DNA from 3 places in the Pseudomonas sp. GGS8 genome. Region 3 is predicted to be linked to each of the others. Evidence: predicted binding sites of a transcription regulator. Region 3 holds the regulator's gene; each other region holds the start of a gene.
The links. Region 3 encodes FliA, which starts transcription of late flagellar genes. Its sites were predicted from a motif close to CTAAAGTTTNNNNNNNNNNNGCCGNTAA; they were not measured.

Region 1 (10,352 bases), 2.6 Mb from region 3:
TTTCCTGCAATCCGTAGCGACTTCCATGAACTGGCGAACAACATTTCTGGAAGATAGTCTTCCTCCTTCGCTGCGACCCTGCGGATGGTTTTAATAAGCCGAAATTACGTAAGGATCCCTAAACCAATGGAACGCCCTTATGAAAAAGATCACCCGAATCCCATTGAAAAATCCGGCCACTTCACAGCCTGAAACCCTCGACCCAACCCAACGTCCCAAAACCACTGAACACGCCGTCAGCGCCCGCCGGCGCAACCTGAACAGGAACATCTTCAACGTCCGCCCCGACGTCGACATGCCCACCCTGCTCGCTCATGCCAGCGAAACCCTGGCGTCCCTCAACGTCATGACCCTGGACTTTGCCAACCGACTCGAAGGCCCGCAGCGCAATGTGGCACTGGCGCTTCAGCAGTTGACGATGCTGACCGAGCTTTTGGTCAACCGAGCGAAGGATAACCTTGATCCGAACGCGTCGGTGGCCGTGGGCGAGCCTCCCGTTCTTCACTGAGTGATCCCGCTCGTTGATCGAATGGAGCCTTTACCGCCCCCCCAACACAAAAAGGCACCTGACGAGAATATCGCAGGTGCCTTTTTGGGCTTTGAATGGGTAGAGATGTTCTGTATGCGTGACAATTGAAGCTGCATGTTACTTATACGAGACAACGCAGTTTCATTTCATACCTTTGGTGAAGCTACGAGCGACTGAAGCCATCCATCCACATAAATTTTTCTTCACCCCACCGCCTCTCTCCAACCTGTACATTCCCCTCGCTCATTCAAGAAACTACGGTTTGCCCGCCCTCCCGCGGGCTTTTTTTTGTCTGCGATTTGGTTAGCGGTCAGTTCAAGTGACCGCTCCCACCATCATTTCAACCGATACAAATACGTATCCTGCGCCTCATGCGGTTGCAAACAAGGCCTCTGATAGCACCGTCTGATCAAGCCAAACCCGGCCGCTTCGGCCAGCCGCTGGCTCGCCACATTGGCCGAGGCGATGGTCAGGTAAAACGTGAAACCGGGCATGTTTTTGATCAACGCTTCAAGTGCCGTGCGCATATAACCTTTGCCCGAATACTCGGTATTGACCCAATAGCCAACGACATACCGGTTGCGACGGTGGGGCTTCAAGCCAATGCAGCCGATGATCGCGTGCGCGGCATCGTCGACGATAAACAACCGCCGCTCACCGGTTTCGCTTTTGAATTCCTCGACCGCCCGTGCGAGGAACGATCGGGCCTCGTCCTCGGTGGTATAGGGTTTGGCCCAAGGCAGAAATTCGCAATGGGCGGTAAAACTGTCGTTCAGCGCATGTTGCAACGCTTTACACCATTCGGGGTCGGCGGGGCTCAATCTCAATGTGTGAGTGCCGACCGTCAGCGCAAGCTCCATTGCATCACACTTAAATTCAAACTCCATGACGCCAGACAATATCAGCGCCGGGAAGGACGCTGCTACTGTAGTGTGAATTTACGCAATGGCCCCCGTTCGTGCTGCCCCGACGTCGTCCGTGACCTCTCAATGGCCGTTCATGTTTCGTTAAGCATTCAACTCGTATTCTGGGGGTTCCCGGTCCTCTGCTTGGTAGCCAGAAACTCATGTCACGTTCCGCTTCTTCACTGTTTCTGCTCGCCGCTCTGCTGTTTTTCTTCGCGCTAAGCAATCACCAATTACAAGGTTCCACGGAGGCCCGGGTCGCCGGAATTGCCATGGAGATGCACCTGGATAACGACTGGGTGACCCCGCATTTGTTCGGCGAGCCATTTCTTGAGAAACCGCCCTTGAGCTTGTGGCTCGACGCCGGGGCGATTCGCGCATTCGGCGGTACGCCGTGGGCGGTGCGGCTGGCGTCGGCGTTTGCCGGGCTGTTCAGCGTGATGCTGCTGTACGCGATGCTGCGGCGATTCGACCGGCCCAAGGTTATTGCCTGGACGGCGGGGATTTTGCTGGCGACCATGGCCAGTTACTGGAGTAACACGCGCAGCGTCGGCGAAGACGCGTTGCTGGCCTTCGGCGTGAGCATGGCGCTGCTGGCGTTTTTTCAGGGGACACGGCTCTCGACTGTCGGCAATGCCCTGCTGTTTGCGTCAGGGATCGCCATCGCGACCTTGAGCAAAGGCGTGCTGGGGCTGGCGATGCCGGGGGTGGTGATCTTCACGTATCTGCTGGTCGAAACCTTGATGGAGAAACGCCTGAAGCCCTCGGACTGGCTGCGCCCCGGCCTGTTGACGCTGCTGGGGTTGGTGCCGCTGATGGTCTGGCTCGCAGTGCTGTATCAGCGCGGTGGCGCGCATGCCGTGGGGGAAGTGTTGCTGACCAATAGCGTCGGGCGCTTCAGTGGCTCCTTCGTCGAAGCCGGGCATTACGAACCGTTCTACTACTACCTGGCCAAGCTGCCGGAGGCCTTCGCGCCCTGGAACATTCTGGTGTACCTGGGGCTGTGGCACTTTCGCAAAAGCCTGATGGCCAATCGTTACCTGTTGTTCTTCACGGTGTGGCTGCTGGCGCAGTTTGTCATGCTGACCCTGGCGTCGAGCAAACGCACGGTGTACCTGATGTCCATGACGCCGGCGGCGGCGGTGATTGCCGCGGAATATGCGCGCGTACTGTTTGAACGACTTCAAGCCTACTCCGGTGCGTCGACCTTGCCGGGGTTGATTGTCCGGCATCGTCGCGGTTTAGGCATTGGCGTACTGGCGGTGGTGATCGGCAGCTACCTCGCTGCCGCACAATGGCTACTGCCTCACGCTGATCGCACACTATCCTTCCTGCCGCTGACCGAGCAAATTCAGGCATTCCAGGCCAGCGGACAGCAGGTTGCGTTGTTTCAGGCCAACGAGCGGGTGGGCGGCGCCAGCGTGTTCTACACCCGGCGCGTACTCAAAGGCCTGGATACCGAGGCGCAACTGCATGAGTTTCTGAGCGCCTCACCGGCCAACGTGGCGCTCATGTCCGGCTCAAATGTACCCGCTGCCCCCTTGAAGGTGATCAAGACAATGAAGGTGGGGCGTCAGGCGTACTACTTTGTAACCCTTTAGACGGCTCAGCGACGGGTAGCGCAGCCTTTTGCAGCAACGGCAGCTCCAGCCGCGCCCGTCCATAGAACGCCAATGCCGTCAGCAAACACGTCAGCCACACGAAGATCCCGGCCCAAAAGGTGTGGGACATGTAGTGCCAGCCTTGCAAAACCCGTGTCGTGCCATAGACGAAACCGAGCAGCAGCGAGCCGTACATCACCGCTTTAGCGTACCGCCAGCGGTAGCGGCGAGCCACGAAGTACAGCGCGAGCATGGTGAAGCCGCCCGACGCATGGCCACCCGGCCAGCAGCGACCGTCACCGGCTTCTTTCAGCAGGTCAAAATTCTGGTACCACTCCTTATGCTCGATTTTCCCGGCGTACTGAGTGGTTTCAACCGGGCAATACACACTGGTGTGGCTTTTGAGGTAGTGGATAACGCCGGTGCTGATGGAAAACGCGAACACCACGTAGAGGAAATCCCGACGGTGTTTACTGGCGAACCGAAGCACGGGCGCGACTTTGATTTTTTCCAGGAAGGCGATGATCTTCGAATGTTTTTCAGCCTTCAGTCGCGGCCAGAGAAATGACAGCAAGGCACCGATGATCGCGACCTCACCGGTCCAGTTCGGGATGATTCGCGCCCATTTATGGGTGATCTGCTCGAACAGACGGACATGGTCCAACGGAAACAGCCGGGTAGCCGGGTCATAAAAAAGATCGCTGAAAGCGATGTCGATTTTGGTCATGTCAAACATCAGGAACACCGCGACCGCGCAGGCCAGCGGAATACCAAAGTTCACCCAGTAAAAGCGGTAACGGGAAGAAGTCAGCATCGTACGTCCAGATCCAGAGGGATGATGAAGAAGCTCATTCAGTGGTCACCGAATGCCAGTCAGAGGCTTCGATGGAACCGAGCATGCGGGGCGCCAGAGGTTTTTCAGCGGAGATAAACAGAGAGGCGCCGTAGCCTAGAGTAACAGTTGGCAGCTTGAGGTCTTTTTCAAGTTGCGCCATGCACTCGCTGTGGGTCACCAGAATCAGGTTACGCCCGGCCACCTTGTGCGCCAGGGCATCGCGCAACATGCTGCCTCTGCAGTTGATCAACCAGTCTTCACCGACGCCGACCTTGTTGAACATATAACTGGCGGTCTGTGCCGCACGGATGATCGGACTGTTGTAGATATCGGTCTTGTTCAGGCCCAGATGTTCAAACTGTGCCCCGACACTCGCCGCCACGCTGCGCGAGCGGTCAGTAATGCCATCGTTGCCGATCAGACAGGCGGCGGTGGAGTGATCGCAACGCTCGACATGGCGTACCAACACGATCATGTCGCCCTTGGCCCAGCCGGAAAGCAATGCCCGGGCGCCCTCGACATTGCCATGGGCCAGATCGGGTACAGCCGCAGGCCGTAACAGCCACACGGTCAGCGGAATCACCAGCAGCAGCGAGGCCACGATGACCCCGGCGTTTCGATAACGGGCCAAACGGCTCAGATCGATCGAGCGTTTTATCCCGAACAGACTCAGTCTCAATTCCACGTTTAGCCGCCTCGCCGGCATGCACCACAATCATACAAAACCGAGAGAGTAGAGAGTCTCGCGTCGGCAGCCGGTGAAACTCATGTGAAAAAAAGCTTAAGACCTGCCTAAAAATCTTGTTACAGAATCCATCCGACAAAATCCTTTCAGCTCCCGGGATTGCGGCCGATACATACCTGCTACACACCTTGCTGGCTCCCAAAAACAAAAATCTTCCAGCCAACCGACGATCTAAAGCGCAACGTTCCTGGAGGAATTTGATGAATAGCTGGTTCGGCAACATCAGCGTGAACCTCAAACTGGGCCTGGGATTCGGCCTGGTGCTGGCACTGACCTGCATCCTCGCCCTGACCGGCTGGACCAGCCTGGGCGGGTTGATTGACCGCAGCAACTGGATGAGCGACATCACTCAGCTCAATGCCGGCCTGACCAAGCTGCGCGTGGTTCGCCTGCAATACATGCTGACCAACGGCGACGAAACCGCCGCACAGAATGTGCAAACCACCCTGGACAGCTTTGTGGCTCAGCAAACAGCGCTGTTGGGCAGCTTCAAAAATCCTGAAAACGTCAAAATGCTCAAGGACCAGGCCGCGACCATCGCTGCTTATCAGACGTCGCTGAACAAAATGCGCAGCGCCTACCGCACCGGCAACAGCGCCCGCGACGCCATGGGCGCCAACGCCGAAACCGCCGGCAAGCTGATCGATGCAATCAACATCCGCGTACAGCAAATGCCCCTGAGCGATCAGCATTTCGAACAGTTCCTGGCCATCACCGCCGCCAAGGAAGCGTTCATTCTTGCCCGCTATGAAGTGCGCGGCTACACCGCCAACACCAATGCCGAGACCGAGCAGAAAGCCGTTTCCCAACTGGACGCGGCCATCGCCAGCCTGAAATCACTGAACGCGCATTTTGCCGAGACCCAGCAAGACGCCCTGCGTCAGCTGGAAACCGCGCTGAGCAATTACCGCAGTGCCTTGCAAGCGTATAAAGCCGCCAACACCGATGCGGTGCAGGCGCGCAAGGAAATGACCGACCAGGGCGCCGCCATCGTGACCCTGAGCGATCAGCTGTATCAATTCCAGCTCGACCGCCGTGACGCCGAAAGCGCCCAGGCTCGCACGTTGCAACTGATCAGCACCCTGCTGGCGTTGCTGGTGGGGATCATTGCCGCCGTGATTATCACCCGTCAGATCACCGGCCCGTTGCGCGATACCCTGGCCGTGGTCGAGCGCATCGCCGGTGGTGATTTGTCCCAGGACATCAAAGTGACGCGCCGCGACGAGCTCGGCGTGTTGCAGCAAGGCATTGCGCGCATGGGCGTGACCCTGCGCGATTTGATCAGCGGCATCCGTGATGGCGTCACCCAGATCGCCAGCGCCGCCGAAGAACTGTCGGCCGTGACCGAGCAGACCAGCGCAGGTGTGAACAGCCAGAAAGCGGAAACCGATCAAGTCGCCACCGCCATGCACGAAATGACGGCCACTGTGCAGGAAGTCGCGCGCAACGCCGAAGAAGCCTCTCAGGCTGCAGCCGCCGCTGACGGTGAAGCTCGCGAAGGCGACAAAGTGGTCAACGAAGCCATCGCCCAGATCGAGCGGCTGGCCAGCGAAGTGGCGCGTTCCACTGAAGCCATGAGCGTGCTGCAACAGGAAAGCGACAAGATCGGCAGCGTCATGGACGTGATCAAGGCCGTAGCCGAACAGACCAACCTGCTGGCCCTCAACGCCGCCATCGAAGCGGCCCGTGCCGGTGAGGCCGGTCGTGGTTTTGCGGTAGTGGCTGATGAAGTTCGTGGCCTGGCCCAGCGCACGCAAAAATCCACCGAGGAAATCGAAGGCCTGGTGGCCGGCTTGCAGAACGGCACTCAACAAGTGGCGGCGGTGATGAACAACAGCCGCACCCTGACCGACAGTAGCGTATCGCTGACCCGCAAGGCCGGCGTATCACTGGAAAACATCACCCGCACGGTGTCCAACATTCAATCGATGAACCAGCAGATCGCTACCGCCGCCGAGCAACAAAGCGCCGTGGCCGAAGAGATCAGCCGCAGCATCATCAACGTGCGCGACGTGTCCGAACAGACCGCCGCCGCCAGCGACGAAACCGCTGCCTCCAGTGTTGAACTGGCGCGATTGGGCAATCAGTTACAGATGATGGTGAGTCACTTCCGGGTTTGATATTCACTTTGCGGTGAATGAAAGATCCATTCGGGCAAGCCTCGCTCCTACAGGTTACTCTCTGAACCTGTGGGAGCGGGCTTGCCCGCGAATGCTTTTGAACAGACACAAGTTATTTCGGGTTAGCCCTTGCTTCGCATTCACTGCCCACTCTAGCGATGTGGCAGATCCAACACGATCCCGCCACTAGTTTTGAATCGGTTGTTGATTCGTGTCCCCAATCCATGAGCACCATCCATCTGATCGAGAGCGCGCCTCAGAATCAAGCGAGCCTCTTCCTCCAAGGACCTGCCGTTGCTGCGCGCGTTGTTGCGCAATTGCTCATAAATCTGCGGGTCAAGATTGCCAATGGTAAGGCTGGCCATAAGCGCCCTCTGTGCTCGCTGAATTGATCGGACGACACTATCACGGGTTAAGCTTTTTCCTGCTGCCTCAAACACTAATCGTATTGGTAAAAACCAACCGATTGCCAAACGGGTCGGCCACGGTCATGTCCTGGCTACCCCATGGCATGGCCTGGATCTGTGGCCGAGCGAAAGAATATTCCTTGGCCAGCAATTGCTGCTGAAACGCCTCCAGCTCATCGGTCTCGATGCGCAGGGCTGAGCCCGGTGTCGCGTCGCCATGGTGTTCAGACAGGTGCAGCACGCATTCGCCACGGGAGATTTGCAGGTACAGCGGGAAGTTCGCTTCAAAGCGGTGTTGCCAGTCGATCTTGAACCCCAGGAACTCAACGTAGAACTCCAAAGCCTTGGTTTCATCGAAAATCCGCAGGATCGGGGTGGTTTTGCCGAAACTCATGGGGTAACTCCCTGACTGAATGAGCCCAGTGTAGCTGGGCTGGATGTCAGCGCTTCGGCTTGGCGACGGCTTTCTTTAACTGCAATGTGCCACCATGAGACGCCAGTCAAAAGATCGTCCGAACACGGCCCGAACCTTCGGTAGCGCCTACGAAGGCGGCGATCAATGAAACCCTTTACGCAAATCCCCTTCCCGTGCCAGAAACCGTCCTTCCCTTCTGCCGTTCGCCTGCCCATCGTGGTAACTCAAGGCACCGTTGATCCACACCCCATCAATCCCTTGCGCCGCCCGTTGCGGATCGTTGAAGTCGGCCACATCGCAAATCGTCGCAGGATCGAACAACACCAGATCCGCCCAATACCCTTCACGGATCTCGCCACGTTCCTTCAAGCCAAAGCGTGCCGCCGACAGTCCGGTCATCTTGTGCACGGCGGTGTGCAGCGGAAACAGGCCGACGTCGCGACTGAAATGTCCGAGCACTCGTGGGAACGCGCCCCACAAGCGCGGATGTGGAAACGGGTCTTCCGGCAAGCCGTCGGAGCCGACCATCGACAGTGGGTGCGCGAGGATGCTTCGTACATCGGCCTCGTCCATGCCGTAATACACCGCCCCCGCCGGTTGCAGTCGACGGGCGGCTTCGAGCAGAGCAGTGCCCCACTCGGCGGCGATGTCCATCAGATCCCGACCGCCCATTTCCGGGTGCGGCGTGGACCAAGTAATGGTGATGCGGTGGGCGTCGGTGACTTGCTTGAGGTCCAGCGTCGAAGAGCTCGCCGCGTAGGGATAGCAATCGCAAGCCACCGGGTGGGTTTTCGCGGCGTGTTCAAGGGACGCCAGCAGTTGCGGACTACGGCCCCAGTTGCCAGCGCCGGCACATTTGAGGTGGGAAATGATCACCGGCGACTGTGCATGGCGTCCGATGCGGAACGCCTCGTCCATGGCCTCCAGCACCGGTTCGAACTCACTGCGTAAATGCGTGGTGTACACCGCGCCGAAGGCGGTCAGCTCTTCGGTCAATTGCATGACCTCATCGGTGGATGCCGAGAAGGCGCTGGCGTAGGCCAGGCCTGTGGATAAACCCAAGGCACCGGCCTCAAGGCTGTCGTGCAGTTGCTCGCGCATCGCGCTGATCTCATCGGCGGTCGCCGTGCGAAACAGGTCGTCCAGGTGATTGCTGCGCAACGCGGTGTGCCCCACCAGCGCGGCCACGTTCAGCGTGGTATTGGCCGCTTCGACGGCGGCGCGATAGTCGCTGAAGCGCGGATACACGAACGCCGCGGCGGTGCCGAGCAGGTTCATCGGGTCCGGCGGATCACCGCGCAAACTCACTGGCGATGCGCTGATCCCGCAGTTGCCGACGATCACCGTGGTCACGCCCTGACTGAGCTTGGGCAGCATCTGCGGCTGGCGGATCACCACCGTGTCGTCATGGGTGTGCACATCGATGAAACCTGGTGCCAACACTCGGCCAGCGGCCTCGATTTCGTCGATGGCGCGAGCGTCGTGCAAGTCGCCGATACGCTCGATGCGGCCGTTCAGAATCGCCACATCAGCGGGGTAACCGGGCGTGTTGCTGCCATCGATAATCAGCGCATTGCGGATCAGCGTGTCGTACGTCATGTCAGTCTCCCAGCGGCAAGTGATCGTCGCCGCCGCGGTAATCGTCCAGGGCCAGTTTGATCCGCCGCAGACGTTCTTGATTGTCTTCAGGACTGGCCAGCGCCAACTCGGTGGCGAGCACGTCGATGGCCAACAACATGCCGTAGCGCGCCGCCGTGGGTTTGTAGATGAAGGACGTCTCGGCGCTTTGCAGCGGTAACAGCACATCGGCCAATTGCGCCAGCGGCGAGTTGGCGCGGGTGATGGCGAGAATTCGTGCGCCGTAGCTGCGCGCCAACTCCACCGCTTCGAGCAGTTCGGGCGTGATGCCGGTCAGCGAGCAGGCGATGATCGCGTGTTCGGCGCCAAGGCTGGCGGCGGTGACGCGCATCATCACCGGGTCGTGGCACACCGCAATCGGGTAGCCGAGGCGCACCAGGCGCACTTGCAGTTCATCGCTGCACAGGGTCGAGCAGCCGCCCATGCCGAAGGCGTGAATCATCCGTGCCTTGCCCAACAGTTTCACCGCATCGGCGAAGCGCGATTCATCGAACGCCGCCAGATGCTGACGTAAGGTTGACTCGATATCGCCGACGATCTGCCCATAGAACGCCGACTGTTCGGGCGTGCCCGCCGGGTCCAGAAAACGGCTACCGACGCCACTGGCCTGGGCCAGTTGCAGGCGCAAATCCCGCAGGTCGCGGCAACCGACTGTACGGGCGAATCGCGACAGCGTGGCGGTGCTGACTTCTGCTCGCTGCGCCAGCTCATCGAGACTGGCGGACGCGGCAAATCCTACGTCGTCGAGCATCAGCCGAGCGATACGTCCTTCACCGGCGCTGAAGGATTCCTGACGAACGCGGATCTGATAGAGGATGTCCATGGCGGATGGCTCCGACTAAAGCAGGTAAGAAAGGCCTACGGTCAGGCCGAAGGCGACCAGCGAGATCAGCGTTTCAAGCACTGTCCAGGTCTTGAAGGTCTGGATGACGGTCATGTTGAAGTATTCCTTGATCAACCAGAAGCCGCCGTCGTTGACGTGGGAAAAGATAACCGACCCCGCCCCCGTCGCCAGCACCAACAACTCCGGATGCGGATACCCCAGCCCCATGGCCACCGGCGCGACAATCCCTGAAGCGGTGGTCATGGCCACGGTGGCGGAACCGGTGGCGATGCGCATCAACGCGGCGAACAGCCAGCCCATCAACAGCGGTGAC
Region 2 (10,352 bases), 790 kb from region 3:
TCGAATGGAGCCCCGAAAGCAAGTTCCGGCCGTTCTGTTCGGACCGTTGCAAACTGATCGACCTGGGCGCCTGGGCGTCGGAAGAACACAAGATCCCGGTGAGCCCGGATGCCGAAGACGAACTGTTCAGCGAAGACTTCGACCCGCGTCACTGATCCCGGCCATCAGGGCCGCATAAAGCCATAGTCCTGGCCCTCGTCGAGGTTCTCGGCGAGAAACCGCAACTCATCGGCCAGGTCTTCAACGTTGCGTACCGCCTTGCTCTGCTGCACCACCGCACTGAGCAAGGCGCGCAGGCTCAATCCCGGATCGAAGCCCACCTCTTGCGCCACATTCAGACTCTGACGCAACTCCTGCCTGGCCCACTCATAGACACTCATCTCGATGCTCCTGAAAGTTTTCCGAAGCATGGATTCGTCAACGGTTTTTGGATTTGATGTGGATCAAGACTTGGGATCGTCATCTTTCCAGGGCGCCGATAGATAGCGCGTGCGATTGAACGTCTCCAGCCATTCGGGGCAGAACACCACCAACGCGCTGATCACCATGCCGTTGATGAATGCCTCCGGAAAAATCAGCAGCCACAGGTAACCGACAAAGTCTTCCAGCCAGTACGGCATGACGAATCTTTCGTCGTACCACAGCAGCGCAAGTGTCAGGATCAGGCACAACAAGGCCGACAGCGCAGCGGCAAAAAAACCGGAACAGAAGATATACACAAAGGGATTACGCGGCTGCGCGCGCTCCACCAGGATGGCGCAGCACTCGGTGACCAGCACCGGCAGCAGAACCAGTAGAGCGCCATTGACCCCGACAGCGGCCAGGTCCTGACGCCCGAGCAACACCAATCCAGTTTGTGCGACCAACCCGCCGACAATCGCCAACGGCCAATCCAGCAGCAAGGTCACGGCGGTCATGCCGATGAAGTGATAGGACACGCCGGTATCGAAGTCCCGTCGCACCAGCCACAGCATGAACAGCGCGAACACCGTACCGAACAACAGATGCTGGCGGCGGCTGTCGCTGAACAACTCGACCCACGGGGCTCGTACAACGGCCCAGAGCAACACCGGGACATAGATCAGCCACCCCACCGTCAGGGTTTCGGATGACAGTAACTCGGCACCGATCATGGCCGGGCCTTCTCCAGCGCCTCGCGCAATTGCGCAGCCGTGGCGTATTCGTGCTCACCCACCAATTGACCGTCCTTGAGTTGCAGCCACAGCACTTTATCCACGGCCCCGGGGTAACGCGGCGCCACGCGACCATCACGGTCAAGCATCACTCGATAGGAATAATCGCGCATGGCCGGTACTGCGAACATTTTCGCAATCAGTCGAGGCATGCGCTGGATGTCCGCGACAAATACCGCGTGCCGAGCCTCCAGGTAGCCCTTGGGCTGGCCCTGCAGAGCGGCGTCGACCAGTTTGGCGGCGTCCATGCTGCGCGCCACCAGCAGCGTCTGAGTCTGGTTATCGAGCGTGAAGGCCTGATCGAACTGATCAAGCAAGGTCCACGGTGCCAGGCGCTCGCCAACCTCCAGCGCCTGGGCCCAAAGAGGCAGGAGACTGAGCAATAACACCGGCCAATATTTCACGTTCTATTCCTCATTCAAGCACATATGCGTAATGGCCATCAGTCTACACCGCCCGTTCCGGGTGCCCAGTGCCCCTGTTTACCATTCACGCTTTCTGCTTGTCGCAAATGAACGCTAAGCTTGGGCCTATGGACGACTCAGATTATTTACGCCTGCTGACCATTGCGGCCGAGCAAGCCAATACGTTCCTTTCCAATGCCCGCAAATGGGAGCGTGAGCGTTGGGTTTGCCAGCGCCTGCTGCAAGGCCTGAACATTCCCTATCGCGCCGATGAGTTCGCCCCCGCCGGGGAGCCGCCGGACGTGCTGTTTCGCGACGCGAACTTCGAGGTGTTCTTCGTGCTCGACGAGGGCCGACGCCTCAACGACGAATGGCGCGATGAACTGCAACGCCGGCGCAGCGCGTTTTCCCTGAGCCAACTGGTGCGCCGCGAGGCCAAGCCCCGACGCATCCCGGCCAATGAATTCCTGCTGAGACTGGCGCCCACCTTGCGCAAAAAAGCCCACAACTACAAAGAACGCGGTATGGATTTGGGGGATCTGGATATCATCGCCTTCGCCAGCCTCAAGCGCGAAGTGCTGGACCTCAATAGCCACTTCCCGCCGCCCACCGAATACCTGCGTCAGGGCTGGCGCTCGTTGTCGCTGGTCGGCCCGACCTTCGCACGCGTGCTCTTCGCCCACCCGGATGCTCCGGATTTCCTGCGCAGCAACCTGGGGCGCAGTATCGTCTTCGATGTGGGGATCAGCCTGTGAACCGCACCACAGATACCGGCAACACTGCACAGGATGGCGCAATCACTGGCCGAATGTTACAAAGCGCAATCGTTCACCCGAACCACATGCGCCGTTCAACGCTTGCAGACAATCTGCTGTAACGTCTGCACATTCAGCAACGTCTACCCGACGAGGCCTTTATGACCAGCCGCCTGAACCCCGACGACCAGAAGCATGTCGAAGAGTACCTGCAGTTGTCCCAGCACCGAGTCGAGCGCCGGCCTTTCCGGCCGTGGATGCTCCTGGTGGTGGTGTTGGCAGTGACCATTGGTTTAGGCCTGTTGAGCCGCTTGATCAGTTACCTGACGCTATGAGCTGCCTTGCGCTCGCTCGGTTGACTGCACCGATTTCTTTTAGCCTTGCGAGATATCCCCATGACTCATCGTATTGTCATCGTTGGCGGCGGCGCCGGCGGTCTGGAGTTGGCTACCCGTCTGGGTAAGACTCTGGGCAAGCGCGGCACGGCCAGTGTGATGCTGGTCGACGCGAACCTGACCCACATCTGGAAACCGCTGTTGCACGAAGTCGCGGCAGGTTCCCTGAACTCTTCCGAAGACGAACTCAACTATGTCGCCCAGGCAAAATGGAACCACTTCGAGTTCCAGCTGGGGCGCATGAGCGGGCTCGATCGCAAGCAGAAGAAAATCCAGCTGGCCGCCACTTACGACGAGGCCGGCCTGGAGCTGGTACCCGCGCGGGAAGTGCCTTACGACTCGCTGGTGATCGCCGTCGGCAGCACCACCAACGACTTCGGTACTCAAGGCGCGGCGCAACACTGCTTGTTCCTCGACACCCGTAAACAGGCTGAACGCTTCCATCAGCAATTGCTCAATCACTACCTCCGCGCCCACGCCGGGCAGACCGACACGGTGCAACAGATCAGCGTGGCCATCGTCGGTGCCGGTGCCACCGGGGTCGAACTGGCGGCGGAACTGCACAACGCCGCCCATGAGCTGGCGGCTTATGGTCTGGACCGGATCAAGCCGGAAAACATGCACATCACCCTGATCGAAGCCGGGCCACGGGTACTCCCGGCCCTGCCAGAGCGGATCGGCGGGCCTGTGCATAAAACCCTGGAGAAACTCGGGGTCAACGTCATGACCAATGCCGCGGTCAGTGAAGTGACCGCCGACAGCCTGATTACCGCCGACGGCCAAGTGATCAACGCCAGCCTGAAAGTCTGGGCTGCCGGGATTCGCGCACCGGGTTTCCTCAAGGACATCGATGGCCTGGAAACCAACCGTATCAACCAGTTGCAAGTGCTGCCGACCCTGCAAACCACCCGCGACGAAAACATCTTCGCCTTCGGTGACTGCGCGGCGTGCCCGCAACCGGGCAGCGACCGCAATGTACCGCCCCGCGCCCAGGCGGCGCACCAACAGGCTTCGTTACTGGCCAAATCGCTGAAACTGCGGATCGAAGGCAAGCCCCTGCCGGGGTATAAGTACACCGATTACGGCTCGCTGATCTCGCTGTCGCGTTTTTCGGCTGTGGGTAACTTGATGGGTAACCTGACCGGCAGCGTAATGCTCGAGGGCTGGCTGGCGCGGATGTTTTATGTGTCGCTGTACCGCATGCACCAGATGGCGCTGTATGGCGCGTTCCGCACGGCGATGCTGATGCTGGGCAGCAAGATTGGACGCGGGACCGAGCCGCGGCTCAAGTTGCACTAAATTTTCGGCGTCTGTCAGGGCCTCATCGCGGGCAAGCCACGCTCCCACAGGATCTGCGTCGTACGCAAATATGCGGCCAACAAAGATCAACTGTGGGAGCGTGGCTTGCCCGCGATGCAGGCGCCTCGGTCTACCCCGTGAACACTTCTGTGTCCCACTGTATCTTCCCCACGATTTCACCCCTTCGCTTACAAACTCCCTCCTTGCGCGACACAGTAGCGATACACCACTCCCGCTAAATGGCCACACCCGAGCAAGGCACCGCCTGCTTCGGTCATCGCCGCACTTACGTGGCGTCCTTTATCGAACGGTTGTGTCGTGCAACCCAGGAGATTTGTAATGTCCCGTACCACTACTCTCAGCAAAAACACCGTTGGCCTGCTCGGCGCTGTCCTGGCTGGTGGCCTGATGTTGTCCGGCTCCGTATTCGCCGCGCAGCCACTGACCCAGGGCTACATGGTCGCCTCGGCCGAAACTTCGGTAAAAAACCCAGAAGGCAAATGTGGCGAAGGCAAGTGCGGCGATGCCTCGATGGCCAAGACCGACACCGATGGCGATGGTCAGGTGTCCCGTGCGGAGTTCCTGAAAGTGGCGCCCAAGGCCGACTTCGACAAGATCGATACCAACCACGATGGTCAAATCTCGGAACAAGAGGCTTTCAATAACGTGAAAGCCAACTACGAAGCCAATGGCAAACAAATGCCAAAAGGCTTGTTCGAACACCTGAAAGACAATAGCTAAGCCAATAAAGACCAGGCCCTGCTTCTCTATCGAGAAGCGGGGCTTTTTTTCGCCCGGCGGATTTACACCTGAAACCGCTGCACCATGGTCCGCAACGAGTTGGCCAACTGCGACAACTCATGGCTGGAGGCGCTGGTCTGATCGGCACCGGCGGCGGAGCGTACCGACAAATCGCGAATGTTCACCAGGTTGCGATCAACTTCACGCGCCACTTGCGCCTGCTCTTCGGCGGCGCTGGCAATCACCAAATTGCGTTCGTGGATCTGGTGAACCGAAGCGGTGATGGTCTGCAGCGCTTCGCCCGCATGCTCCGCCAACGCCAGGGTGCTGGCTGCCCGCGAGGAGCTGGCTTGCATGGAGTCCAACGCTTGGGTTGAGCCAGTGCGCATGCCCTGAACCATTTGTTCGATTTCCTGAGTCGACTGTTGCGTGCGGTACGCCAAGGCGCGCACTTCGTCGGCAACCACCGCGAAACCTCGACCGCTTTCGCCCGCGCGCGCCGCTTCGATGGCCGCGTTGAGAGCCAGCAGGTTGGTCTGTTCGGCAATGGCACGGATCACATCCAGCACCTTGCCGATGTCCTTGGACTGGTTGGCCAATGATTGCACCAAGCCGCCAGTTGTCTGCACATCGCTGGCAAGGGCGCTGATGGCACTCACCGTTTCGCTCACTCGCTGCTGACCAACGTGTGCCGACTCACTGGATTGGCGCGTGGCATCGGAGGTAGAAACCGCATTGCGTGCGACCTCCTCCACCGCCGTGGTCATTTCGGTGACGGCCGTCGCCGCTTGTTCAATCTCGTTGTTCTGCTGTTGCAGATTCTGGGTGCTGTCTAGGGTGACCGCGTTCAATTCATCAGCTGCCGTCGCCAATTGTGCCGCCGAACCGCTGATGCCCTGCAAGGTTTCACGCAGGTTGTGTTGCATGGTCGCCAGGGCCTTGAGCAAGCGGCTCACTTCGTCGCTGCCATGGGTTTCGATAGGGCGGGTCAGATCGCCTCGTGCCACGTTTTCCGCAGCGCTCAACGCCTCAGCCAAGGGTTTGACGATGCTGCGGGTCAACAGCATCGCAAGGCCGACCGTGGCCAGCGCCGCGAGGGCAATGAACAGACTGACGATCATCCGGGAGTTGGCATAGTGCTCTTGGGATCTCTGGCTCTCGGCGGCCACTTGCCGGGTGAACAGTTCCGCCAGATCGTTGAGCTGTTTGCCCGAACCGTCGACAACGGTCTTCATGTCGATCAGCAGCAGTTTGGTCAGCTCTTCACGCTTCCCTTGCTCAGCGAGGGTGAAGGATTGAGCGATGCCGCTGCGGTAGGCGGCGAAGGTTTTTTTGAACTGGTCATACAACTGCTGGCCCTCAGCGGTGGTGACCAGTTTGTCATAGGCGGCGATTTTCTCGCTCAACTCCTTGTCGCGCGTGTCCATCTGGCTGCGATAAGTGGCGATGTTCTTCGGATCCTGATCTAGGGCCATGCGCAGGGAAATAGTACGGATGCGCAACATGAGCTCGCGAATCTCGTCACCGCCGCGAATGCTCGGCAGCCATTGGGTCTCCACCGCCACCTCGCTGTCGCGAATGCTCGACATCTGCCCCAATGCAAACACCCCGAGCAACGCCACCAGTACCGCGATCAAGGCAAAACCCAGCGCGGCGCGAGGGGCAATATTCAACTGACGAAGAAACATAACGAGCGCCTGTGTTTTTATTGGCTGGAGTGGAGGCCCTGTCCGTGCCCCGTTAGCTCGTTATCGGCAAGTTGTACGATGACTTGAAGCGATCTGTTTTTTCGCAGGCAAAAAAAAAAATCCCCGTATCTTTCGATACGAGGATTTTTAATATGGTCGGGGTAAGGGGATTCGAACTCCTGACATCCTGCTCCCAAAGCAGGCGCGCTACCGGACTGCGCTATACCCCGGTAAAAAAAAGGCACCTTTGAAAGGCGCCTTCTGCGAACAGAGCTTTTGGCGTCTGATCTTAAGATTCGATTCCAGCGTTAACTGGTTTCAAAAATGGTGGGTCGTGTGGGATTCGAACCTACGACCAATTGGTTAAAAGCCAACTGCTCTACCAACTGAGCTAACGACCCAAAAATGGTCGGGGTAAGGGGATTCGAACTCCTGACATCCTGCTCCCAAAGCAGGCGCGCTACCGGACTGCGCTATACCCCGGTTTGAAATTGGCTCCGTGACCAGGACTCGAACCTGGGACCCAATGATTAACAGTCATTTGCTCTACCGACTGAGCTATCACGGAACTACACATTTCAATTACAACTGGTATTTCAATTTACAACTGTGAAGCTTGCTTCACCTCTTCGACCCGTTCGCATCGCTGCGTTCGTGTGTCTGAGGCGCGCTATTCTACAATCTTAAGCACCTCTGTCAACCCCCTAAATTGCTTTCAAGTTAATGATTTGCAACTTATTTCAGATTCCTGCTTGGGGAGCAGAAACCCTTTCGAGGTGACTTACTGCGGGGCGCACTTTACAAGCATTTTCCTTTCAGTTCAACAGCCTATCGAAAAAAAGGCCTCGCAATGCGAGGCCTCTTTCAATTTGCTGCCGCCGTGGATCAGACGAAGACGATTTCGTCATTCTCCACCACACCTTTGGCGGTCTCTCCGGGCATGAAACGACCCGATAGAATCAGCTGTGCCAGCGGGTTCTCGATCCAACGCTGGATCGCTCGTTTGAGCGGCCGTGCGCCATAGACCGGGTCGTATCCGACGGCGATCAGTTTATCCATCGCTTCCGGGCTCAGCTCAAGCTTCAGCTCGCGCTCGGTCAGGCGGCTACGCAGGCGACCCAACTGAATCTCGGTAATGCCCGCGATCTGATCCCGAGCCAGCGGCTCGAAGATCACCACTTCGTCGACCCGGTTGATGAACTCCGGCCGGAAGTGCGTGGAAATCGCATCCATCACCGCTGCACGTTGCGCCTCACGATCACCGACCAATTCCTGGATCTGCACCGACCCCAGGTTGGAAGTCATGACGATCACGGTATTTTTGAAATCCACCGTGCGACCATGGCTGTCGGTCAAACGGCCATCTTCGAGCACTTGCAGCAAGATGTTGAACACGTCCGGATGGGCCTTCTCGACCTCGTCCAAGAGGATCACCGAATAAGGCTTGCGACGCACTGCCTCGGTCAGGTAACCGCCCTCTTCATACCCTACATAGCCTGGTGGCGCGCCGATCAGGCGAGCCACGGAATGCTTCTCCATGAACTCGGACATGTCGATCCGCACCATCGCCTCTTCAGTATCAAAGAGGAACTCGGCCAGTGCCTTGCACAACTCGGTTTTCCCGACACCGGTCGGGCCGAGGAACATGAACGAGCCGCTCGGACGATTCGGATCGGACAACCCGGCACGGGAGCGCCGCACCGCGTTGGAGACGGCGATCACTGCTTCGTCCTGACCAATCACACGTTGGTGCAACAGGCTTTCCATCTTCATCAGTTTTTCGCGCTCGCCCTCGAGCATTTTCGCCACGGGGATGCCGGTCCACTTCGACACCACTTCAGCGATCTCTTCCTCAGTCACCTTGCTGCGCAGCAACTGGTTTTCGCTTTTGCCATGCTGATCGACCATTTGCAGGCTGCGCTCCAGGTCCGGGATCACCCCATATTGCAGCTCGGCCATGCGGTTCAAATCACCTTTACGGCGCGCGGCTTCCAGTTCCTGACGGGACTGTTCGATTTTCTGCTGGATCTGCGCCGAACCCTGGACTTCGGCTTTTTCCGAATTCCAGATTTCTTCGAGGTCCGAATACTCGCGCTCGTGACGGGCGATTTCTTCCTGCAGTTTTTCCAGACGTTTCTTCGCCGCGTCGTCGCTTTCTTTCTTCAGCGCCTGGGATTCCACCTTCAGCTGAATCAGACGACGCTCCAGACGGTCCAGCACTTCCGGTTTGGAGTCGATTTCCATGCGGATGCGGCTGGCGGCTTCGTCGATCAGGTCGATGGCCTTGTCCGGCAGCTGGCGGTCAGTGATGTAGCGATGACTGAGCTTGGCCGCGGCAATGATTGCACCATCGGTGATCGCCACCTTGTGGTGAACCTCGTAACGCTCTTTAAGGCCACGCAGGATGGCGATGGTGTCTTCTTCGCTCGGCTCGTCCACCAAAACTTTCTGGAAGCGCCGTTCGAGGGCCGCGTCCTTCTCTATATATTGGCGGTACTCGTTGAGCGTGGTCGCGCCGACGCAATGCAGTTCACCGCGAGCCAATGCCGGTTTGAGCATGTTGCCGGCGTCCATCGAGCCTTCGCCCTTGCCCGCGCCGACCATGGTGTGCAATTCGTCGATGAACAGAATGATCTGCCCTTCCTGCTTCGACAGTTCGTTGAGTAGGGACTTGAGGCGCTCTTCGAATTCGCCGCGGTACTTGGCACCGGCTATCAGCGCCCCCATGTCCAGGGACAACAGGCGCTTGCCTCTCAGGCCATCCGGCACTTCACCGTTGATGATGCGCTGGGCCAAGCCTTCGGCGATGGCGGTTTTACCCACGCCCGGCTCGCCGATCAACACCGGGTTATTCTTGGTGCGGCGCTGCAGGACCTGAATCGTGCGGCGAATTTCGTCGTCACGGCCGATCACCGGATCGAGCTTGCCTTCTTCGGCGCGCTTGGTCAGGTCGATGGTGTATTTATCCAGCGCCTGGCGTGACTCTTCCTGGTTGGCGTCATTGACCGCCTCACCGCCGCGCAGGTTATTGATCGCGTTTTCCAGGGCTTTCTTGCTCACGCCCTGGCCGAGCAGCAGTTTTCCCAACTTGCTGTTCTCATCCATCGCGGCGAGCAGCACCAATTCGCTGGAGATGAATTGGTCGCCCTTCTGCTGGGCCAGGCGATCGGCCTGGTTGAGCAGGCGCGCCAGATCCTGCGACATGTTGACGTCGCCGGTCGGGTTCTGGATTTTCGGCAGCTGATCAAGGGCTTTGGTCAGCTCTTTACGCAAGCTGGTAACGTCGAACCCCACCTGCATCAACAGGGGTTTGATCGAACCACCCTGTTGTTCAAGCATGGCCTGCATCAGATGCGCCGGTTCGATGGCCGGATGATCGAGACCGACGGCCAGGGATTGGGCGTCGGACAAGGCTAACTGCAACTTGCTGGTTAAACGGTCTATACGCATGGGTCACCTTCCTTTTGAGCAGGCCGGACCTATAAACATCCTGAATAAAGAAACCTGCCAGATACCGCTATAGATGTGGTCGATTCTGGGAGATTCAAGCGTCGTGGAGTTGATGCAGATCAGAGAAGTCTAGCGTTCGAGTCTAACGGTCGAGCCAGACCAGGGAGGCAAACCGGCCGGTGCGAGGGCTGCGGCGGTAAGAAAAGAAACGTGGATCGGTCACTGTGCAGTAGCCACCACCATAAACAGCCGTGACACCGCGAGCGGCCAGACGCAAACGCGCCAGTTCATAGATGTCAGCCATGAATTTGCCAGCGTTGTGGCTCAGCACAAAGGCGTTAGCGGTTTCAGGCAGTTGCTGGATGAAGGCTTCGCGCACTTCGGGGCCGACTTCGAAGGCTTGCGGACCAATAGCCGGACCAAGCCA
Region 3 (10,352 bases):
GGCCCGGCGACTGGCGCTCAAGGGTGGCCAGCGCGGTGCTCGATGGCAACAGGGAAATGCGTTCGTCACTGGTGGGCATCAGCAACTGACCGGGCAAGCCTTGCGGCACGCTGCCCTTGTGCAGAAACAGGTCGTAGCTGCTGTGTTCCAGGCTGTCGGGGTCGTAACCGAAGTAACTGGTCATGGAGCCGTGGGGATCGAGATCGACCATAACCACGCGCTTGCCCGCCTCAGCCAGCAAACCGGCTAAAGCGATGGAGGAAGTGGTTTTACCGACACCACCCTTTTGATTGGCAACTGCCCAGACTCTCATTCGGATTGTTCCTCCCGGTCGAAAACGTCGACCGAGAAATAGCTCAACGTATTAATGCGGGTGACGGAGAATTGACGGCGCTCTCTCGTCCCGGCGACTTGACCGGGGTCGGTGCAGTTTGTGTGCCAGCCCGCTTCAACGCGGCATCCGGTTTCGCATTGGCGGTGCCGGTGCCGGTGAGGCTGCGGCGTACATCGAGATTGCGTGACACCACCAGCACCACGCGACGGTTGCGTGCGCGGCCTTCGGCGGTGGCGTTGTTGGCCACCGGCTGGAACTCGCCGTAACCCACCGACGCCAGTCGACCAGGGTTCACACCCTGCATCGCCAGCATGCGCACGATGCTTGCCGAACGGGCCGAGGACAGTTCCCAGTTAGTCGGGTATTGCGCGGTACGGATCGGTTGATCGTCGGTGAAGCCTTCGACGTGGATCGGGTTGTCGAAGGGCCGGAGGATCGCGGCGACCTTGTCGATGATGTTGAACGCAATGTCGCTGGGCATCGCGTCGCCGCTGCCGAACAACAGGCTGGAGTTGAGTTCGATCTCGACCCACAACTCGTTGCCGCGCACGGTCATCTGGTTGGAACTGATCAAGTCGCCGAACGCCGCGCTGATGTCATCGGCGATGCTTTTGAGCGGGTCGCTGGCACCGGCAATGCCGGCGTCGACCTGCTCGCTGTCCTTGACCAGCGGCTTGGCCGGGGTCACGGTCAGCGGTCGCTCTTCGCCGATGGGGATCGGCTTGAGGGCGCGGTCAGAGTCGGTAAACACCCCGATCAACGCCTCGGAAATGATCTTGTACTTACCTTCGTTGATCGACGAGATCGAGTACATCACCACGAAGAACGCGAACAGCAAGGTGATGAAGTCGGCGTAGGAGACGAGCCAACGTTCATGGTTCACATGTTCTTCAGGTTGCCTGCGACGTGCCATGGTCCATGTCTCCCATCAATCCATGAAGCCCTGAAGCTTCAACTCAATAGAGCGAGGGTTTTCACCTTCGGCGATCGACAGGATCCCTTCCAGCAACATTTCGCGATAGCGTGACTGCCGCAACGCGATGGACTTGAGCTTGGCGGCAATCGGCAGCAGCACCAGGTTGGCACTGGCCACGCCGTAGATGGTGGCGACGAAGGCAACGGCAATGCCGCTGCCCAGTTGCGATGGGTCGGCCAGGTTGCCCATGACGTGGATCAGGCCCATCACCGCACCGATGATACCGATGGTCGGCGCGTAGCCGCCCATGCTTTCAAAGACTTTGGCGGCTTCGATGTCGCGGCTTTCCTGAGTGTAGAAATCCACTTCCAGAATGCTGCGAATCGCTTCCGGCTCGGCACCGTCGACCAGCAGTTGCAGGCCTTTGCGCGAGTAACTGTCGGGTTCGGCGTCGGCCACTCCTTCCAGCCCGAGCAAACCTTCCTTGCGGGCGGTCAGGCTCCAGTTCACCACGCGATCGATGCCGCCGGCCAGGTCCACACGAGGCGGAAACAGAATCCAGGCAAGAATCTGGATGGCGCGCTTAAAGGCACTCATCGGCGATTGCAGCAGCGCGGCACCGATGGTGCCACCGAGCACGATCAACGCCGCCGGGCCGTTGGCCAGCGCGCCGAGGTGACCGCCTTCAAGGTAGTTGCCGCCGATGATGGCGACGAACGCCATGATGATCCCGATAAGGCTGAGCACATCCATCAGATGCAAGCCTCGACCAGATGCCGACCGATGTCGTCGAGGCTATAGACCGCGTCCGCGAGTTCGGCTTTGACGATGGCCATCGGCATGCCGTAGATCACGCAGCTGGCTTCATCCTGGGCCCAGATCGCACTGCCGCCCTGCTTGAGCAGACGCGCGCCTTCACGGCCGTCGGCGCCCATGCCGGTCAAGACCACCGCCAGAACTTTGTCGCCGTAGGACTTGGCGGCGGAACCGAAGGTGATGTCCACGCACGGCTTGTAGTTCAGACGCTCGTCGCCCGGCAGGATTTTCACCGCACCACGGCCGTCGATCATCATCTGCTTGCCACCCGGTGCCAGCAACGCCAAACCCGGACGCAGGATGTCGCCATCCTCGGCTTCCTTGACGCTGATGCGGCACAGCTTGTCCAGACGCTCGGCGAAGGCCTTGGTGAAGGCTGCCGGCATGTGCTGGATCAACACGATGGGGGCCGGGAAGTTGGCCGGCAACTGTGTCAGCACCCGTTGCAGCGCAACCGGGCCGCCGGTGGAGGTGCCGATGGCGACCAGCTTGTAGGCTTTGCGTTTCGGCGCAGGAGACGACGGAGTCGCAGCCTGGGGACGCGCCGCAATCGGTGCCGGTGCCGGACGCGCAGGCGCGCTGCTGCCGTAGCTGCCGATGCTCGAAGGCGCAGGCGTCGGGGCTGGCGCGGCGACCGGTGCCGGAGGGGTGTAGGCACTGACGCGACGGTTACTGCGCGAGATGCTGAGAATCTTCTCGCACAGCAATTGTTTGACCTTCTCCGGGTTACGGGAGATGTCTTCGAAATTCTTCGGCAGGAAGTCCACTGCGCCGGCGTCCAGCGCGTCGAGAGTGACCCGGGCGCCTTCGTGGGTCAGCGAGGAGAACATCAACACCGGGGTCGGACAGCGCTGCATGATGTGCCGCACCGCCGTGATGCCATCCATCATCGGCATCTCGTAGTCCATGGTGATCACGTCTGGCTTGAGGGCCAGGGCCTGATCGATCGCCTCTTTTCCGTTGGTCGCCGTACCGACGACCTGGATATTTGTATCCGCTGCAAGAATTTCCGAGACGCGGCGGCGGAAAAACCCCGAATCGTCCACCACCAGGACTTTGACTGCCATAAACACTCCGTTAGACGGGGCGAGGCTCTGGCGCCCCGCTCCCCCAGAATCAAATACGCCGTGCGGCGTAACGCTTGAGCATGCTCGGAACATCGAGAATCAGTGCAATGCGGCCGTCACCGGTGATGGTGGCGCCGGACATGCCCGGGGTTCCCTGGAGCATTTTGCCCAATGGCTTGATGACCACTTCTTCCTGGCCCACCAACTGATCGACGACGAAGCCGATCCGTTGAGTACCCACCGAAAGGATCACCACATGGCCCTCGCGCTGCTCTTCATGAGCGGCGGAGCTGACCAGCCAGCGCTTGAGGTAGAACAAGGGCAGCGCCTTGTCCCGCACGATCACCACTTCCTGGCCGTCCACCACGTTGGTGCGCGACAGGTCGAGGTGGAAGATCTCGTTGACGTTCACCAGCGGGAACGCGAACGCCTGGTTGCCGAGCATGACCATCAGCGTCGGCATGATCGCCAGGGTCAACGGGACCTTGATGACGATCTTCGAGCCTTTGCCCTTGGTCGAGTAGATATTGATGGTGCCGTTGAGCTGGGCGATCTTGGTTTTCACCACGTCCATGCCCACGCCACGACCGGACACGTCGGAGATCTCGGTTTTGGTCGAGAAGCCCGGCGCGAAGATCAGGTTGAAGCAATCGGACTCGCTGAGACGGTCCGCCGCATCCTTGTCCATCAAACCTTTTTTCACGGCGATGCCGCGCAGAACATCGGCATCCATGCCCTTGCCGTCATCGGAGATGGACAGCAGGATGTGGTCGCCTTCCTGTTCAGCGGACAGGATCACTTTGCCGCTGCGAGGCTTGCCCATCGCTTCGCGATCAGCCGGCTCTTCGATACCGTGGTCGACCGAGTTGCGCACCAAGTGGACCAACGGGTCGGCCAGGGCCTCGACGAGGTTCTTGTCGAGGTCGGTTTCTTCGCCGACCAACTCCAGGTTGATCTCTTTCTTGAGCTGGCGAGCCAAGTCGCGAACCAGACGCGGGAAGCGCCCGAAGACTTTCTTGATCGGTTGCATCCGGGTCTTCATGACCGCGGTTTGCAGGTCGGCCGTGACCACGTCGAGGTTCGACACGGCCTTGGACATGGCTTCGTCGCCGCTGTTGAGGCCCAGACGAACCAAGCGGTTACGCACCAGTACCAGCTCGCCGACCATGTTCATGATTTCGTCGAGACGCGCGGTGTCGACCCGCACGGTGGTCTCGGCTTCGCTGGTTGGCTTTTCCGCGGGCGGTGCGGCCGGGGCACGAGCAGCAGCCGGTGCCGGGGCAGCAGCAGGTTTTGGCGCTTCGGCTTTGGGCTCGGGCGCTTTGGCAACAGGGGCTGGCGCCGCAGCCTTGGCCACTGGAGCCGGCGCTGCAACAACAGCAGAGGCAGAAGCCGTGCCCACTTCAGTGAACTTGCCCTTGCCGTGCAATTCGTCGAGCAGCGATTCGAATTCGTGATCGGAGATCAGATCGCTACCGGCCACAGCGGCGGTTGGCGCAGCCGGGGCTGGGGCCGAAGCGATTGCCGACTCAAGCGCATCGACCGCAAAGTTGCCTTTGCCGTGCAACTGGTCGAGCAGTGCTTCGAACTCGTCATCGGTGATGTCGGAGCTGTCGCCTGCCGCTTTAGGGGCAGCCGGTGCAGCGGGCGCTGCGGCCACGGCATCGGCGGCGAACTGGCCTTTGCCGTGCAGTTGATCGAGCAACGACTCGAACTCGGCATCGGTGATTTCGTCACTGGCGGCCGCATCGGCGGCAGGCAGCGAAGCAGGCTGAGCAGCCGCTATGGGCGCCTCGGCCTGGGCCTTGACGGCGTTCAGCGAGTCCAGCAGTTGTTCGAATTCGTTATCGGTAATGTCGCCCGATTCGCTTTCAGCGACCGGTGCTTCAACCACTTCAGCGACCGGCGCCGGTGCGGCTTCCATTTGCGGCTCGGCCAGACGGGCCAGCGCCGCGAGTAATTCAGGCGTGGCAGCCGTGATCGGGCTGCGTTCACGGACTTCGCTGAACATGCTGTTCACCGCGTCCAGCGCTTCGAGAACCACGTCCATCAGTTCCGAGTCGACGCGACGCTCACCCTTGCGCAGGATGTCGAACACGTTCTCGGCGATGTGACAGCACTCCACCAGCTCGTTGAGCTGGAGGAAGCCGGCGCCCCCTTTTACAGTGTGAAAACCGCGAAAAATTGCATTGAGCAAGTCCGCATCATCGGGTCGGCTTTCCAGCTCGACCAGCTGCTCGGACAGTTGCTCTAGAATCTCGCCGGCCTCAACCAGGAAATCCTGAAGGATCTCTTCATCGGCGCCGAAGCTCATTAAGGGGGTGCTCCTGAGGTCTAAAAACCTAAAAAACCTAAAATGCTAAAACTCTAAAATCCTAGGCTGGATAACAAATCGTCCACATCGTCCTGACCGGACACAACGTCTTCTCTTTTATCGGCATGAATCTGCGGACCTTCACCCTGAGAGAGATGTTTTTGTGGATCTTTTTCAGCCAGCATCGCTTCACGGTCATGTTCGATACCCGCAAAGCGGTCTACCTGACTGGCCATGAGTACGAGCTTGAGCAGGTTGCTTTCAACTTCGGTGACCAGTTGGGTCACACGCTTGATCACCTGACCGGTGAGGTCCTGGTAATCCTGGGCCAGCAGAATGTCGTTGAGGTTGCTCGACACGACGCGGTTGTCTTCACTGCTGCGTGTCAGGAAACCGTCGACCCGCCGGGCCAACTCGCGGAACTCTTCAGCCCCGACTTCGCGGCGCATGAACCGTCCCCAATCCGTGCTCAGCGCCTGAGCTTCGTCGCTCAGGCTGTTGATCAGCGGCGTGGCGTTCTCCACCAGGTCCATGGTGCGGTTGGCCGCGGCCTCGGTCAGCTTGACCACATAGGACAGGCGCTCGGTGGCATCCGTGATCTGAGACACTTCCTCGGCTTGCGGCATGTGCGGGTCAATCTGGAAATTGACGATCGCGCTATGCAGCTCGCGGGTGAGCTTGCCCACTTCCTGATACAGGCCACGGTCACGGGTCTGGTTGAGCTCATGGATCAGTTGCACAGCGTCGCCGAACCTGCCCTTTTCAAGGCTTTCGACCAGTTCGACCGCGTGTTTTTTCAGGGTCGACTCAAAATCGCCCTTTGAAGATTCGATATGCTCCATAGCTCCCCCGTGGCGCAGTTTCTCAACCGATGCGTTCGAAAATCTTCTCGATTTTTTCTTTCAACGCCTGGGCCGTGAAGGGTTTGACCACATAGCCGTTAACACCGGCCTGGGCCGCTTCGATGATCTGCTCGCGCTTGGCTTCAGCGGTCACCATCAGCACCGGCAGATGCTTGAGCCTTTCATCGGCGCGCACCGCACGAAGCAGGTCGATGCCGGTCATCCCGGGCATGTTCCAGTCGGTCACCAGAAAATCGAAGTTACCGCTTTGCAGCATCGGCAACCCGGTCAATCCGTCATCGGCCTCGGCGGTGTTGGTGAACCCAAGGTCACGCAACAGGTTTTTTATGATCCGCCGCATCGTTGAGAAGTCATCAACGATGAGGATTTTCATGTTCTTGTCCAATTCGACCTCCAAGCAGTCTTAAACGCGCCCAGCACCTGGGCGCGCCATTTCAATCAATCCGGCAAAGCACTCAATGACTGTCTGGAGCACAACAGATCGAGACCGGTACGGTTCAACACCACACCAGCTCCATTCGCAGTGTCCCCACACTGCCTTCAGCGCGCTCGCCACTCCCCCAAACGCCCCCGCAAACGGGCCGCGCACTGGCTGTGTAACTGGCTGACCCGAGATTCACTGACCCCCAGGACCTCACCGATTTCCTTGAGATTCAACTCTTCGTCGTAGTACAGCGCCAACACCAGTCGCTCACGCTCCGGCAAATTGGCAATCGCGTCCGCCAGCGCCGCCTGGAAGCGTTCATCTTCCAGATCGCGTGACGGCTCGAGATGAGCACTCGCGCCATCCTCATGCAGCCCTTCGTGTTCGCCGTCCTGCAACAGATCGTCGAAGCTGAATAACCGGCTGCCCAGGGTGTCGTTCAAAATCCCGTAATAATCGTCGAGACTCAATTGGAGTTCGGCCGCAACTTCGTGATCTTTAGCGTCACGGCCGGTTTTAGCTTCAATCGAGCGAATCGCGTCGCTGACCATGCGGGTATTGCGGTGGACCGAACGTGGCGCCCAGTCCCCCTTGCGCACTTCATCGAGCATCGCGCCGCGGATTCGAATACCCGCGTACGTCTCGAAACTCGCGCCTTTGCTGGCGTCATATTTGGTTGATACTTCTAGCAGGCCGATCATCCCGGCCTGAATCAGGTCTTCGACCTGGACACTGGCCGGCAGACGCGCCAGCAAGTGGTAGGCAATGCGTTTGACCAGTGGCGCGTAACGCTCGATCAGCTCGTACTGCGCGTCACGTGCCGACTGCTTGTAGAGGTTGTAACCGCTGGCTGTCATAACACGGGTCCTGCCGTTTGTTGCACGAGGCGCTCGACGAAAAACTCCAGGTGCCCACGCGGGTTGGCCGGCAGCGGCCAGGTATCGACTTTCTGCGCAATGGCCTTGAACGCCAGGGCGCACTTGGAGCGTGGGAAAGCTTCATACACCGCGCGTTGCTTCTGTACCGCCTTGCGCACGCTTTCGTCGTAAGGCACTGCGCCGACGTACTGTAAGGCGACGTCAAGGAAGCGATCCGTGACCTTGGTCAATTTGGCGAACAGGTTGCGGCCTTCCTGCGGGCTCTGCGCCATGTTGGCCAGGACGCGGAATCGGTTCATGCCGTAGTCGCGGTTAAGCAATTTGATCAGCGCGTAGGCGTCGGTGATCGAGGTCGGCTCGTCACACACCACCAGCAAGACTTCCTGCGCGGCGCGCACGAAGCTGACTACTGAGTCACCAATGCCCGCAGCGGTGTCGATCACCAATACGTCGAGGTTGTCGCCGATGTCGCTGAACGCCTGAATCAGGCCGGCATGCTGGGCCGGGCTCAGATGAACCATGCTCTGGGTGCCGGAGGCGGCCGGGACGATGCGGATACCGCCAGGCCCTTGCAATAACACGTCACGCAGCTCACAGCGACCTTCGATCACGTCGGCCAGCGTGCGTTTGGGTGTCAGTCCCAACAGAACGTCGACGTTCGCCAGCCCCAGATCGGCATCCAGCAGCATGACGCGCCGGCCGAGCTCAGCTAGAGCCAGGGACAAGTTCACTGACACGTTAGTCTTCCCGACGCCACCTTTGCCGCCGGTCACCGCGATCACCTGTACGGGATGCATGCTGCCCATGTTATTTCTTTACCTTGTCTTACTTAGACGGAGGCCACATTACTGGCTGCGCGTTCACCATCGGAACAATGCATGGCAGACCATCGATGTAGGTACAAAAAATGTTCATTAATACCTCAGCCAACCTGCTTGGTCGGGCTGTGGTAAATATCAGCGAACATGTCAGCCATGGCTTCTTCGCTGGGTTCTTCCTGCATTTGCACGCTAACGGCGCGGCTGACCAGTTGATGACGACGCGGCAGATGCAAATCATCCGGGATCCGCGGACCATCGGTCAGGTAAGCCACCGGCAACTCATGACTGATAGCCAGGCTCAACACCTCGCCCAGACTTGCCGTTTCATCCAGTTTAGTCAGGATGCAGCCGGCGAGGCCGCAGCGTTTGTAACTGTGATAAGCGGCGGTTAGAACCTGTTTCTGGCTGGTGGTTGCCAAGACCAGATAATTTTTTGATTTGATGCCGCGCCCGGCCAGGCTTTCGAGCTGCATGCGCAGTGCCGGATCGCTGGCCTGAAGGCCGGCGGTATCGATCAGCACCACGCGTTTGCGCAGCAGCGGCTCCAGCGCCTGCACCAGGGATTGACCCGGGTCGACATGGGTCACCGACACATTGAGGATCCGGCCCAGCGTCTTGAGCTGTTCCTGAGCACCGATGCGATAGCTGTCCATGCTCACCAGCGCGATGTTCTGCGCGCCGTACTTGAGCACATAACGGGCCGCGAGCTTGGCCAGCGTGGTGGTCTTGCCCATGCCGGCCGGGCCGACCATGGCAATCACGCCGCCCTCCTCCAATGGCTCGACTTCCGGGGTGGTGATCATCCGAGCCAAGTGCGCGAGCAACATACGCCAGGCCTGACGAGGCTCTTCAATGTCGGTAATCAGCGCCAACAGATCGCGTGACAACGGGCCGGACAGGCCGATGCGTTGCAGGCGACGCCAGAGGTTGGCCTGGGCCGGACGGCTGCCTTGCAGCTGATTCCACGCCAAAGAACCAAGCTGCACTTCCATCAGTTCACGCAGGCTGTTGAGTTCGAAACGCATCGAGTCGAACGCACGCGGATCGACGCCGGTCGCTGCGGCAGGCGCAGGTGCCGGGCGCCGAGGCTCGGCCAGCGTCGGTTCGATCAGCGGCTCGGCGGCGGTCAGCGGCAGGCCGGCGAACAATTGGCGATTGGTGGTGTTGTCGCTCTCGCCATTGCCACGCAGGCTCAGTTCGGCCTGGGCGGTGACGATCCGCGACTGGGTCTTGCGCAGCTCGTCCTCGAGTTCCATGTTCGGAACACGCGGGGCCAGCGCCGACAATTTGTAATCCAGGGCAGCCGTCAGCTCGACACCGCCGGCGATCCGGCGATTGCCAATAATGGCGGCATCAGCGCCCAGCTCATCACGAACCAGTTTCATGGCCTGACGCATATCGGCGGCGAAAAAACGCTTAACTTGCATAAACCACTACCTCAGCCGTTGGGCCCTACTGTCGCAACGATGGTCACTTGCTTGTTGTCAGGAATTTCCTGGTAAGCCAACACATGCAAACCCGGTACTGCCAGCCGACCGAATCGCGAGAGCATCGCGCGAACCGGACCGGCCACCAGCAGAATCACCGGCTGACCTTGCATTTCCTGACGCTGCGCCGCATCGATCAACGAGCGTTGCAGTTTTTCCGCCATGCTTGGCTCCAGCAGAACGCCCTCTTCCGAGCCTTGTCCTGCCTTCTGAAGACTATTGAGCAATATTTGTTCCAACCTTGGTTCCAAGGTGATCACAGGCAGCTCCGACTCAGTGCCTACAATGCTTTGCACGATTGCACGGGATACGCCGACGCGCACCGCGGCCACCAAAGCGGCGGTATCTTGACTCTTGGCAGCGTTGTTCGCGATGGCTTCGGCGATGCTGCGAATGTCCCGCACCGGCACCTGTTCGGCCAGCAACGCCTGC

Region 1: the regulator FliA is predicted to act here: its motif matches at 4,700-4,727, upstream of J3D54_RS04585 (methyl-accepting chemotaxis protein).
Region 2: the regulator FliA is predicted to act here: its motif matches at 6,536-6,563, upstream of J3D54_RS12810 (methyl-accepting chemotaxis protein).

What each region holds. Positions count from the first base shown of each region.
Region 1 covers NZ_JALJWF010000001.1:1,025,542-1,035,893, forward strand. Annotated here, with positions in the region: gene J3D54_RS04560 (DUF6124 family protein) at 140-508, shown strand; gene J3D54_RS04565 (GNAT family N-acetyltransferase) at 865-1,428, opposite strand; gene J3D54_RS04570 (glycosyltransferase family 39 protein) at 1,596-3,035, shown strand; gene J3D54_RS04575 (phosphatase PAP2 family protein) at 2,986-3,849, opposite strand; gene J3D54_RS04580 (histidine phosphatase family protein) at 3,884-4,555, opposite strand; gene J3D54_RS04585 (methyl-accepting chemotaxis protein) at 4,816-6,735, shown strand; gene J3D54_RS04590 (plasmid stabilization protein) at 6,888-7,100, opposite strand; gene J3D54_RS04595 (glyoxalase superfamily protein) at 7,168-7,536, opposite strand; gene J3D54_RS04600 (D-aminoacylase) at 7,699-9,156, opposite strand; gene J3D54_RS04605 (MurR/RpiR family transcriptional regulator) at 9,158-10,018, opposite strand; gene J3D54_RS04610 (gluconate:H+ symporter) at 10,034-10,352, opposite strand, start outside.
Region 2 covers NZ_JALJWF010000001.1:2,857,492-2,867,843, reverse strand. Annotated here, with positions in the region: gene yacG (DNA gyrase inhibitor YacG) at 1-155, shown strand, start outside; gene J3D54_RS12845 (hypothetical protein) at 165-380, opposite strand; gene J3D54_RS12840 (energy-coupling factor ABC transporter permease) at 444-1,133, opposite strand; gene J3D54_RS12835 (FAD/FMN-containing dehydrogenase) at 1,130-1,597, opposite strand; gene J3D54_RS12830 (DUF1780 domain-containing protein) at 1,726-2,352, shown strand; gene J3D54_RS12825 (DUF3094 domain-containing protein) at 2,514-2,687, shown strand; gene J3D54_RS12820 (NAD(P)/FAD-dependent oxidoreductase) at 2,748-4,046, shown strand; gene J3D54_RS12815 (EF-hand domain-containing protein) at 4,386-4,787, shown strand; gene J3D54_RS12810 (methyl-accepting chemotaxis protein) at 4,850-6,475, opposite strand; tRNA gene J3D54_RS12805 (tRNA-Pro) at 6,629-6,705, opposite strand; tRNA gene J3D54_RS12800 (tRNA-Lys) at 6,801-6,876, opposite strand; tRNA gene J3D54_RS12795 (tRNA-Pro) at 6,882-6,958, opposite strand; tRNA gene J3D54_RS12790 (tRNA-Asn) at 6,968-7,043, opposite strand; gene clpB (ATP-dependent chaperone ClpB) at 7,361-9,925, opposite strand; gene pgeF (peptidoglycan editing factor PgeF) at 10,068-10,352, opposite strand, start outside.
Region 3 covers NZ_JALJWF010000001.1:3,652,241-3,662,592, reverse strand. Annotated here, with positions in the region: gene J3D54_RS16550 (ParA family protein) at 1-313, opposite strand, end outside; gene motD (flagellar motor protein MotD) at 357-1,247, opposite strand; gene J3D54_RS16540 (flagellar motor protein) at 1,263-2,003, opposite strand; gene J3D54_RS16535 (chemotaxis response regulator protein-glutamate methylesterase) at 2,003-3,133, opposite strand; gene J3D54_RS16530 (chemotaxis protein CheA) at 3,183-5,447, opposite strand; gene J3D54_RS16525 (protein phosphatase CheZ) at 5,501-6,289, opposite strand; gene J3D54_RS16520 (chemotaxis response regulator CheY) at 6,312-6,683, opposite strand; gene fliA (RNA polymerase sigma factor FliA) at 6,851-7,591, opposite strand; gene fleN (flagellar synthesis regulator FleN) at 7,588-8,418, opposite strand; gene flhF (flagellar biosynthesis protein FlhF) at 8,535-9,860, opposite strand; gene flhA (flagellar biosynthesis protein FlhA) at 9,872-10,352, opposite strand, start outside.